2 regions of the Paenibacillus sp. strain BS8-2 genome follow, and region 1 is predicted to be linked to the other one. Evidence: riboswitches for the same ligand, from Rfam matches in the RefSeq annotation. Region 1 holds a riboswitch; the other holds the start of a gene.

What was found. A riboswitch is a leader RNA that binds a small molecule or an ion and turns the genes downstream of it on or off. The one in region 1 is predicted to bind cyclic di-AMP.
Region 2: another riboswitch for cyclic di-AMP. It lies ahead of ACX1C1_RS05935 (C40 family peptidase); the one in region 1 lies ahead of kdpF (K(+)-transporting ATPase subunit F).

Annotation. Positions count from the first base shown of each region.
Region 1 covers NZ_CM137010.1:1,693,993-1,699,507, reverse strand. Annotated here, with positions in the region: gene ACX1C1_RS07495 (response regulator) at 1-544, opposite strand, end outside; gene ACX1C1_RS07490 (ATP-binding protein) at 575-2,050, opposite strand; cyclic di-AMP (ydaO/yuaA leader) riboswitch at 2,457-2,655, shown strand; gene kdpF (K(+)-transporting ATPase subunit F) at 2,973-3,053, shown strand; gene kdpA (potassium-transporting ATPase subunit KdpA) at 3,085-4,755, shown strand; gene kdpB (potassium-transporting ATPase subunit KdpB) at 4,779-5,515, shown strand, end outside.
Region 2 covers NZ_CM137010.1:1,369,093-1,374,607, forward strand. Annotated here, with positions in the region: gene ACX1C1_RS05930 (glutamine--tRNA ligase/YqeY domain fusion protein) at 1-1,119, opposite strand, end outside; cyclic di-AMP (ydaO/yuaA leader) riboswitch at 1,413-1,564, shown strand; gene ACX1C1_RS05935 (C40 family peptidase) at 1,569-2,054, shown strand; gene ACX1C1_RS05940 (MFS transporter) at 2,183-3,433, opposite strand; gene ACX1C1_RS05945 (GNAT family N-acetyltransferase) at 3,498-4,031, shown strand; gene ACX1C1_RS05950 (EAL domain-containing protein) at 4,060-5,301, opposite strand; gene ACX1C1_RS05955 (hypothetical protein) at 5,443-5,515, opposite strand, start outside.

The DNA of each region.
Region 1 (5,515 bases):
GTTGACGTTGAGGGACAACCTTGCCTGCATGAAGGGCCAGCACCTTCAACAGCTCGTATTCGGTCGGCGTTAATTTAAGCCGTTCTCCTCGCAGCTCTGCCACATGTTGCGAAAGATCCATCGTCAATTCCCCAATATGCACAATGGGATCCTGCGTTACTCTCTGCGCAGCATGCCTGAGCGCAACCCTAATGCGGGCTAATAATTCGCCCATGCCGAACGGTTTGGTCAAATAATCGTCGGCGCCCGTATCCAGCGCTTCGATCTTGTCGGCTTCCCTATCTTTGGCCGTAAGGACAATGACTGGCGCATTAGACCATTCGCGGATACGGCGTAACACTTCGATCCCCGACATATCAGGCAATCCAAGATCGAGCACGATTAAGTCAGGCATGACGGCAGCGACTTGCTTGAGTGCATCTTCGCCCGTAGACGCCTCTTCGATGATATAGTCATGTGCCTGCAACGTAACCTTCAAGAGCTTGCGGATTTGCGGCTCATCATCCACGATCAACAGCCGGGCTCCTTGTGTGTTCGTTTGCATGAATGTAGGCCTCCTTAGACGCGTATTTCGTTAAACCATTGGAAGTGAGACGGTAAACACAGTTCCTCTCTGCTCGTTAGCGCGAACCGCAATCGTCCCCTCGTGCAGCTCGATAATACCTTTGCAAATGGCCAATCCAAGGCCCGTTCCGGTTATATGTTTGGTGGCGTCGGCACGGTAGAACTTCTCAAAGATCAATTCACTTTCCGCTTCTTTGATCCCAATCCCCTCATCGGAGATGGTCATGACCGCTTGACCGGCTGATGCCGTCATCGTGATAACGATCTCGCTGTAATCAGGGCTATATTTGATGGCGTTGCTTACGATGTTCACTAATGCTTGCTCTAACAGAACTTCATCTCCAGGCACTACAACGGGCTCCTCATGGTGAAGAACGACTCTAATCTTGCGCTGCTGCTGATAATCGCGGGCCTGGCCCACGGCTGCGTTAATAACATCTTCGAGATCGCACCAGCTCTTCCGGAAATACAACATACCGCTTTCCAGCTTTACCATGTTTAACAAATTGTTGACCAATCGGTTCATTCGAAGGGAGCCGTCCCGAATCGTCTCGAGGAGCTCCACGCGATCGGATGGAGTGAATAGATGGTCGTTCTCCAAAAGGCTTGTGGCAGAACCGATAACCGCCGCCAGAGGCGTCCGCAGCTCATGCGAGACTGAGTTAAGAATCGTGGTACGCATCCGTTCGGACTCAGCCGATACAAGAGCAATCTTGGCTTCTTCGGCAAGTTTAATACGCGCGATGGTATTGGCTGTAATACCCGCCAATGTTCTAATCACTTGCTGTATCTCGTCCGATGCTTGTGTAGCTTGTGCAGTTGCCGATTCGGAGTAACAAACAAGGAGGCCATATTTGCGATGATCGGCATGCAGCCATGCCAGATATACCAAATGTTGACCAAGCATCAAACACTCTGAACCATCACCTTCAGCGCGTTTATACATGTAATCGATACCAATTGATGCCAATTCCCGTTTGTGGTTATCGTCGATTCCCCTTGTATGGCCAGAGAGTCCCAGCGTACCGGTCTCCTCCTCCACATACATCGTAGCTTGCAGCCCAAACTTCCTTGGTAGCTGCGACAACAATCGCTCCGACAAATCATGGATATTGGATACCGATATCATTTCTCTGCTGAATGCGTATAAGGCAGCGGTCTGGGCTTCCTTGGACTTGGCATACTGAGCCTGCAGCTTCAGCCTTGTGGCAAGTCCTGCTGTTAATGCGGCGACAACTAAGTAAACACCAAAGGTAATGAAATATTTTAAGTCAGCAACCGTTAAGCTTAAGACAGGCGGCACGAAAAAAACATCAAAGGCAAACACACCGAGAAACGAGGCGTAAATGGCGGGCCGTAGCCCTAGGTATACCGCGTTAAAGAGCACTGGCAACAAATAAAGTAACGCTACGTTTGCCAGGTCGAATAAGCGACCAACGGGTACTAATAACAAAGTCATAATTGTAATGAACAAGGTGGTGCTTATATATGGCGATAATGCAATCCGCCTTACAAGAGACTGAACGATCTGGAATCACTTCCTTCGTAGTTACGCTTGTTGTTCTTCTCCTAGATTACTTAATAATAACGAATAATGAAACACGCTGCAGGTGTAAAAATTACATAAAAATGTTTATAATCCATCGATAATGAGAGCAAACGATAGGAAACGAGCGATAATACGTTGCTATATGGAGTGTTCGAACTTAGCAAAACGTAGACCATCTAATTTGACGTTTGCTTTGCTTTACAGCTTTTACGAGGGGGAGTAACATGTTGCCATGAATGGATTCACGTACTCCGTTCAGCGCTGAATTGCTGGTAAGTAAACATTCCTTCGAATCCAAGGAAAGGATGATGACGTCAAGTTGATATAGCCCGAATCATGTACGGGCGAACAATCGCTGAATCTAGTAGGCCACTTCCCAAGAGAAGTGGCACCTGAGAACGGGGGACCCATATACAATCCGCATGTATGTCTAATGTGGATTTGGGGTGAATCGTGACCGGAAATGAACGTATCCGGCATGTAGGGCGACTCTAACGCCCGAATCCGACAGCTAACCTCGTAAGCGTCTATAGAGGCAACAATTTGTCGTGATTAGACACGGTTCTTTCCCTGTGCCTAAGAAGCTGATGAAGGTTCCTCTTCGTGCAGCTTCTTTTTTTGTTGCCCAAATAAAGGGGTGTGAGGCGCAGCATGTCCATTCAAGAGGAAATTATTTTGGTTTCGCCGTCCACAGCTGCGGGCACGTTCTGTATTCCAACGGCGGGGATGTTTCATTTTTGATATAGGGAGGAACGTAAATGGATATTGTCATGATTGGGATCTTAACCGTCTCACTAGCAGGCATGTTAGGACTGTTAGCGTGGTGCGGAAGTGTTGCTTCGGAAGGAAGTGAGCCGCAATGATGCTCGCACTCGGCGTGGTGGTCGTCGTTGTTTTCGTATATTTGACGTATGTGCTGTTGAATCCAGAAAAATTCTAGAGCTGCCGCTAGCGGGAAGGAGTATGCAACAATGTTAGCTTTGATCGCGATCTTCATCACTTTAATAATAGTTTTCTTGTTGGCCAGACCAACAGGCTTATATTTGGCTAAGGTATTCCATTCGGAAACGACTGTTCTGGACAAATGGTTCGGTCCAATAGAAAGATTGATTTACCGCTTGGGAGGTCTATCCCTTACCAACCAATTATGGAAAAAGTATGCCGCAACCGTCATCCTCAGCAACGGAGTTATGATCTTGCTGGTTTATATGATTTTCCGAATGCAAGCCTATCTGCCGCTTAACCCCAGCCATATTCCAAACATGGAGCCTACGCTTGCGTTTAATACGGCGATCAGCTTTATGACCAATACGAACCTGCAGCATTATAGCGGGGAGAGCGGTCTATCGTATTTGTCTCAGATGGTCGCTATCGTATTTATGATGTTCACGGCTCCGGCAACTGCGTTATCCGTTGTTATCGCCTTTATGCGAGGACTCGCAGGCAAGCCAATGGGCAATTTCTTCGTGGACCTGACGCGTTCCATTGTTCGTGTATTATTGCCCATTGCGATTGTGGCCGCTCTACTCTTTGCAGCACTTGGCGTTCCTCAAACGCTGGAACCTGCGGCAGTTGCTCAGACGCTGCAAGGCGAAGAACAGACGATTGCGCGCGGACCGATGGCTTCGTTCCTCTCCATTAAGGAGCTCGGCAACAACGGCGGCGGATTTATGGGCGTCAACTCAGCGCATCCATTCGAGAATCCCGGCGCAATAAGTAACACGCTGCAGATAATATTGATGATGTTATTATGCACGGCGTTGCCGTACACGTATGGGAAGATGGTGGGCAACCCCAAGCAAGGACGGGTACTATTCGTCGCCATGACCACATTGTTCATTATGATGTTAGGGATCTCTCTCGGCGCAGAGCAAGCAGGCAACTCCGCCATAAGCGCGCTTGGCATCGATCAGGATCACGGCAGCATGGAAGGCAAAGAGACACGGTTTGGTATCGAGCAATCCGTCTTATATTCGGTTGTCACTACAGCCTCCGAGACGGGGGCAGTTAATACGATGCATGATACGTTGACGCCGATCGCTGGATTGGTAACCATCGCGAACATGATGCTGAATACCATCTTCGGTGGTGTAGGTGCCGGATTTATGAACGTGCTGATATACGCAATGATTGGCGTATTTTTGTCCGGATTAATGGTAGGCAGAACGCCAGAATATCTTGGCAAGAAGATTGAAGGGAAGGAAATGAAGCTGATCGCGCTGACGATGCTGGTTCCTCCGTTCATCATTTTGATACCGACGGCAATCGCCTTGTTCTATTATCCGGAGACGATCTCGAACGCCGGCTTCCACGGTCTTACGCAAGCCATGTACGAATACACATCATCAGCCGGCAATAACGGTTCCGGATTCGAAGGACTAGGGGACAATACAACCTACTGGAATATATCGACTGGCCTAGTCATGTTTATAGGTCGTTACTTCTCGATCGTGACTCTACTTGCCGTGGCGGGTTCGCTTGCAGCGAAGAAGACGGTACCCGAATCGATTGGCACCTTCCGCACGGACACTGCCTTATTCGCAGTCGTATTCTTGGGAGCCGTGCTTATTGTTGGCGCACTGACCTTCTTCCCGAGCCTTGTACTCGGGCCCATTGCCGAGCAACTAACTTTGGCGCCATAGCCGTTACTGGAGAGGAGTATACCATGAGTCAACCAACTAAATCAGCCTTAAGCGGACCTATCGTGAAACAGGCATTGAAGTCGTCTATTCTCAAATTAGATCCACGAGTTATGATTCGTAACCCGATCATGTTCGTCGTGGAAATTGGATTTATCATTACGTTGTTGTTCGTTTTCGTGCCTGATGCATTCGGGGGTGCAACTCCCGTATGGTTCAATGCTACAGTCGCTGTCATCCTGCTATTGACGGTATTATTCGCTAACTTTGCAGAAGCTTTAGCAGAGGGCAGAGGTAAAGCGCAAGCAGACTCGCTCAAAAAATCCAAAAAAGAAATGATCGCGAACAAACTGATGGGCTCCTCGATCAAGCAAGTACCTTCTACCGAGCTTCGCAAAGGAGATATCGTGCTTGTTGCCCAAGGGCAATGGATTCCTGGCGATGGGGAAGTGATTGAAGGACTTGCATCTGTCGACGAGTCAGCCATTACGGGCGAATCTGCACCTGTTATTAAAGAAGCAGGCGGCGATTTCTGCTCGGTGACGGGTGGAACTCGCGTGCTAAGCGATCAAATCAAAGTGCGCATGACAAGTGAGCCCGGAGAATCCTTCCTGGATCGCATGATATCGCTCGTTGAAGGCGCCAAGAGACAAAAAACGCCGAATGAGATTGCTTTGAACACGGTATTAACGAGTCTGACACTCATCTTTCTGGTTGTCGTCGTCACGCTTCCTTTCTACGGAACATACCTCGACATTGAGCT
Region 2 (5,515 bases), 320 kb from region 1:
CGAGTTGTTCTCCGCATCCAGCAGCTCTGTCTGTCCTTCCGGATAGTTCGTGATGACAACCTTGAGCGGACGCAGAACCGCCATGGTACGCAGCGCCTTCAGCTTGAGATCCTCGCGGATAAAGTGCTCGAGGTTGCGCTCGTCTACAACGCTGTTGCTTCTCGCTACGCCTATCTCGCGGCAGAACGCACGAATCGCTTCCGGCGTGTAGCCGCGGCGGCGCATCCCGCTGATCGTCGGCATCCGAGGATCGTCCCAGCCATCGACGACGCCTTCGTCCACGAGTTGCTTCAGATACCGTTTGCTCATGACCGTATTCGTGATGTTGAGTCTCGCGAATTCGTATTGATGCGGCACGCTCTCCATCTCGCATTCGGCGATAGCCCAGTCGTAGAGCGGACGGTGATCTTCGAACTCCAGCGTACAGATCGAATGCGAGATCCCTTCGATTGCATCGCTAAGCGGATGGGCATAGTCGTACATCGGATAGATGCACCATGCGTCGCCTGTGCGGTGATGATGCGAATGCGAGATGCGATACAGCACAGGATCACGAAGTGTAATGTTAGGCGAAGCCATATCGATCTTCGCTCTCAGAACTCGCTCGCCATCTTTGAACTCACCTGCGCGCATCCGCGCAAATAGATCCAGGTTTTCTTCCGCGCTGCGGCTCCGGTACGGACTTTCCTTGCCTGGTTCTGTCAACGTCCCCCTTGTCTCCCGCATCTCATCGGCAGTCAAATCGCAAACGTAGGCTTTGCCCTTCTTAATCAACAGCACTGCACGGTTGTACAGCTCCTCGAAGTAATCCGAAGCGAAGCGTAGCTCCTCCCACTCGAAGCCTAACCAACGCACGTCCTCTTGGATTGCATCCACATATTCCGTATCTTCCTTAACGGGATTGGTGTCGTCGAATCGCAGATTCGTCTTGCCCTTGAACTCGTCGGCAAGCTCAAAGTTCAGGCAGATCGACTTGGCATGTCCGATATGCAGATAACCATTCGGCTCCGGCGGGAAACGCGTAATGACCTCTTGCACGCGCCCACTCTTCAAATCTTCTACGACAATATTCTTAATGAAATTGGAGGATGATGTCTTATTCTCCTGCACGTTCTCCACTAGCGACCTACCCCTTCCACTCGTGCGCCCCTGAAGGGAATTACGGTATCCCTATCACTGCAGCGCCAATTCTACCGTGAGTACGCGAGATACACCCTGTCTAGCGGCCTCTCGCTCCACTTTGTTATCTCCTTATTTTACACAAAACTCAGCCAAATTACACGCCTTGGCAGTACGCTTATACCCAGTAATTTCACTTTTAAACACCAAAATTATCACTCTATTATTAATATCTTCTCATATTCAACACGAATCAACATTTTCCTATTATTATAATGCTTAGTTAATAACTTTGGATGATATTGCCTAATTCCCGCAAGGGAAACGGGGGAACCACTCTGGGTGAATTGGCTTCGACGTCTGTTTCCATACAGCGCCTGTGAAGTCATAGGGAACCTTCAACCGAACCCCACAGCTAACCTCGTCGGCACCGGAAGGAGAACTACAAGTTGAAGAAGAAGATTAGCTCTGTATTGCTGGGGCTTGTGCTTCTGCTTGCATTCCAGGCAGGAAGCGCTTTCGCAAGCTCCGAGATGGACGGCATCATTGATGGTGTTATCGGAACTCCTTATTCGTACGGCGGTTCCACCACAAGAGGTTTTGACTGCTCCGGATTTACTGGCTACGTATTCAAGAAGATGGGTATTGATCTCTCTCGCAGATCGGTAGACCAAGCAACGCAAGGCACGAAAGTCGCTAAGGCGGATCTTCAGCCGGGCGATCTAGTCTTCTTCGACACAAGCGGCAAGATAAACGGCGGCATCTCGCACGTAGGCATCTACGTTGGCGACGGCAACTTCGCCCACGCCTCCACGAGATACGGCGTTACGATCGAACCTCTGAACGGCTCGTATTACAAGTCGCGCTTCGTAACAGCGCGCCGCGTAATGGACGAGAAGGAGTATCAAGCTCTGACTGTCGCAGCAGCCAAGTAAGAGATGTGATTCAGGACTGTCCCTAACGTACGCGTATTTAATGGACATATGCCTCACACATACAAGAGGACCTCAACTTCCACTGTTACATGGAGATTGAGGTCCTTTTGTATGTCGTACGACCTGCCCTAGCTCTGTTCCTTCGTTTCGAACCGCGCGATGCGGCGCCCCTGAAGGAGCATGGCTCCAAGCAGAAGCAACATGATGACAACTAAGATGGCCAGATAGCTAATCGTCAGTTCTACATCGAATCGATCCATCAACCAGCCTGTCACTCGCGGGAACAACGCCCCGCCAATACCACCGAATGCGACAAGCAGGCTCGTCGTCCGCTCCGTCATGCCTGGGAGCAGGCTGTTGGCGTAGACAAGAGCGATCCCGAATACACCGGAGAAGAACAGACCACTAAGCGCGATTAGCACCATCATCCAATACAACTGCCCGGTCAACGTCATCACACCAAAAACAACTAACGCTCCCGTCACTGCAATCGCTAAGTATCGGACATAGCCGATTCGATCGGCGATTATTCCGGCAAACAATCGTCCGAGCACCACCGTTCCCCAGAACAAGCTGAGCGAGGCAGCAGCAGCGGCTTCTCCAAGATCGGTACGAGCAATTAATATCGAAGGCAGGTAGTTGGAGAAACTCATCTCCATCCCTACATACACCATAAAGAACAACGCGCTAAGAACCAAGAACGGCAACAGCTTGCCTGTATACCCAAGCCATCCCCTCTTCGACCCTGCCGTTATATTACTGGTAATCAAATGACTCGATTCAGCCCGTTCTGCTGCAGCCGCCGACTCCTTGGCCGCCGTTATGCCGAGCTTGTCATCCAGCTCGCCAAAGGACATGGTCAACCACAATACAAACGTAATTCCCGCCATTGCCGAGAGGATTGGAAATGAGAGCTGCCAGACATGCTCTTGTATCAAGTAAGCCACCGTAACCGGTATAATAAGCGCCCCAATGCCAAAGAATGTCTCCAGCCGGCTCATCGCCGAAGCCTTCCCCTTCATCGTATCAAGGATCACCGCTCCCACGATCGCTTCCGTCATCCCGAACCCGATACCTGCAATCGGGGCGAACGCAAGCATCCAGCCCCATGGCAAGAGTAAGCTATATGCCGCTTCGCTGATGGTCAACAACCCCATAGCGAGCAGAACGGCACCACGTTTGCCAATCCGAGCGGTCAAGTTTGGCGCAAGCAGCACCCCTACCATAAACCCGAGGAATTGATTCATGATCCATTGCCCGCCATCCTTATAGGTGACGTCATAATAGTCCATTAATTGCTCTAATATTGAACCGCCCACCACATGGGCGATGCCTATAACCAGATAAGATAAACAACCGATCCATAACAGCTTCTTCACGTTGATAATTCCCCTTATGATACATACGCGCGAGCAAGCGCCTATCTGATATAATCCAATTATGATGAACAATAAAGAGATTGAACCGAACCCTATTCATTATAAACCAAACACATCAACGATGACTATCGTGCCGCTGGAATTAGACCATGCTGCCCAGTTATGCGACTGGACGTACAGCGCCCCCTATGAGCGCTTCAACTGGCCCGATTGGGATGCCATGCAAAAGGACGAGATCGAATTCGGTGATCCCGTCCTGCGCATACAGCAATATGGAGCCATTCTTGACGAACGGCATGATTTGATTGGCTATGTCCAGTTTTTCCCGCTGGGGAACGTCACGAGGCTGGGACTGGGACTTCGTCCAGATCTCTGTGGGATGGGACTTGGCGCATCCATCGTTCGCATGCTGGCGGAGGAAGCGCTGCGCCGGATGCCCGGCAACGAGATCGATCTGGAGGTGTTGATCTGGAACGAGCGAGCGATCCGCGCCTATGAGAAGGCAGGATTTCGGATTACGGACACCTATCTGCTCCCTTCGTTAACAGGCGGCGATCCGGAGCTGTTTCATTGCATGGTGTACGAGCCTTCCTATTAACGAGGATAATCAGGCGCTGGTCAGATGGCTATACCGGACCTACTCCGTCCTTGCTATCCGCAAACAGGATAATGCCGGGACGGACCAGCACCGAGATTGACCGAATCCAAGCCCTGGAGTCGAGATCCGTATACGAGCGGGACACGATAGCCCGTCTTGTCTCATTCAACTGCACCAGATTGGGTACGAAGTACGGTCGCCAACTCCAATTAGCGTGCCTGTACTCCTCTTCACGCCTCCAGCCGCCATCCTCGCCTCTGCTGAAATTGGCCGACAGCTGAATCCCTTCTTCATTGCATATGTACACCTTGGTGCAGGATTCACTCAAGAACGGAAGCAGCCACTCCAACCAATCATCCGCATTCTCTGGACTCTCGTTGTGCCCAACTCCGCCCACTATCGTCTGTATCCGTTCGGCAAGCTCCTCTGCTTCGTGCTGCCATTGCTTCTCGATCTCCGCCAATCGCCTCAGATTACGTTCTAGACCACTCTCGATGAAGGGAGCGAAGGTTGAAGGCGCAAGAAAGTCAGATTGTGCCTGCGCAAATAGGAAACCTTGTACATATCGGGCCCCCGATTGGATCGCCCGCTCCAGATCTTCTTTGGTCTCGACCCCTTCGAACAACAGGGAAGCGCCAATCTGCTCGGCAAGCTCAGAGAAGGATCGAAGCACACCATAATATCCGTTATGCGTTGCGCTCTTCTTGACCATGTGCATATCGATCTTAAGCAGGTTCGGCTGAATCTGCGCGATACGATCCGCACTGCTGAATCCGCTGCCGACATCATCGATCGCAATTAGACAGCCGTATGAGCGATAATAATCAATCACCTTCCGGAGCACATCCATCGATCCGTTGAAACTTTCTTCCGTAATTTCAATGACAATCCGAGAAGGATCGCCGTTATACTTCGTGATCAGGTCCAGCGTATACAACTCTCCGCTCTCGGCTTGCCGGTATATCCAGTCCGGCTTCAAGTTCAGAAATAGCAGCGATGGTTCCTCTTCTTGCGCATGCTTCGCAATCGCCTGTTCCCGGATGAGACGATCGACAAACAAATGCTCTTCCATCGGAATAGAATGATCGCCAAAGAAAGGACCTAGACTCCGAGGTCTCTCCTTATCTTTGCCTACCGCCCTGCCCAGCACCTCATACCCGGCGATTCGCCTGGTATCTAGCGCAATAATAGGCTGGTAGTAGGCCGCTATGGATTCTCCATCCAATCGCAGGCTTAGTGGCAGCGAATCCGCCGAATGAGTACCTGTCATTTTGTTCTCCCCAATGTTACGATCATGTCAGCTATACTACCACTCGATTTGTTTCTATTCTACTGGAGAGCTTTACTAAAGTAAAGATTTTCGACAGCATTCGATCCCGATATGTCGCTTTTTATACACCAAGTGGGGCAACTAGATCAAACGGATAATATGGATCACATTATCTCCTTGCATCACTTCAATAATATGATGTTTGTTGTTGTAT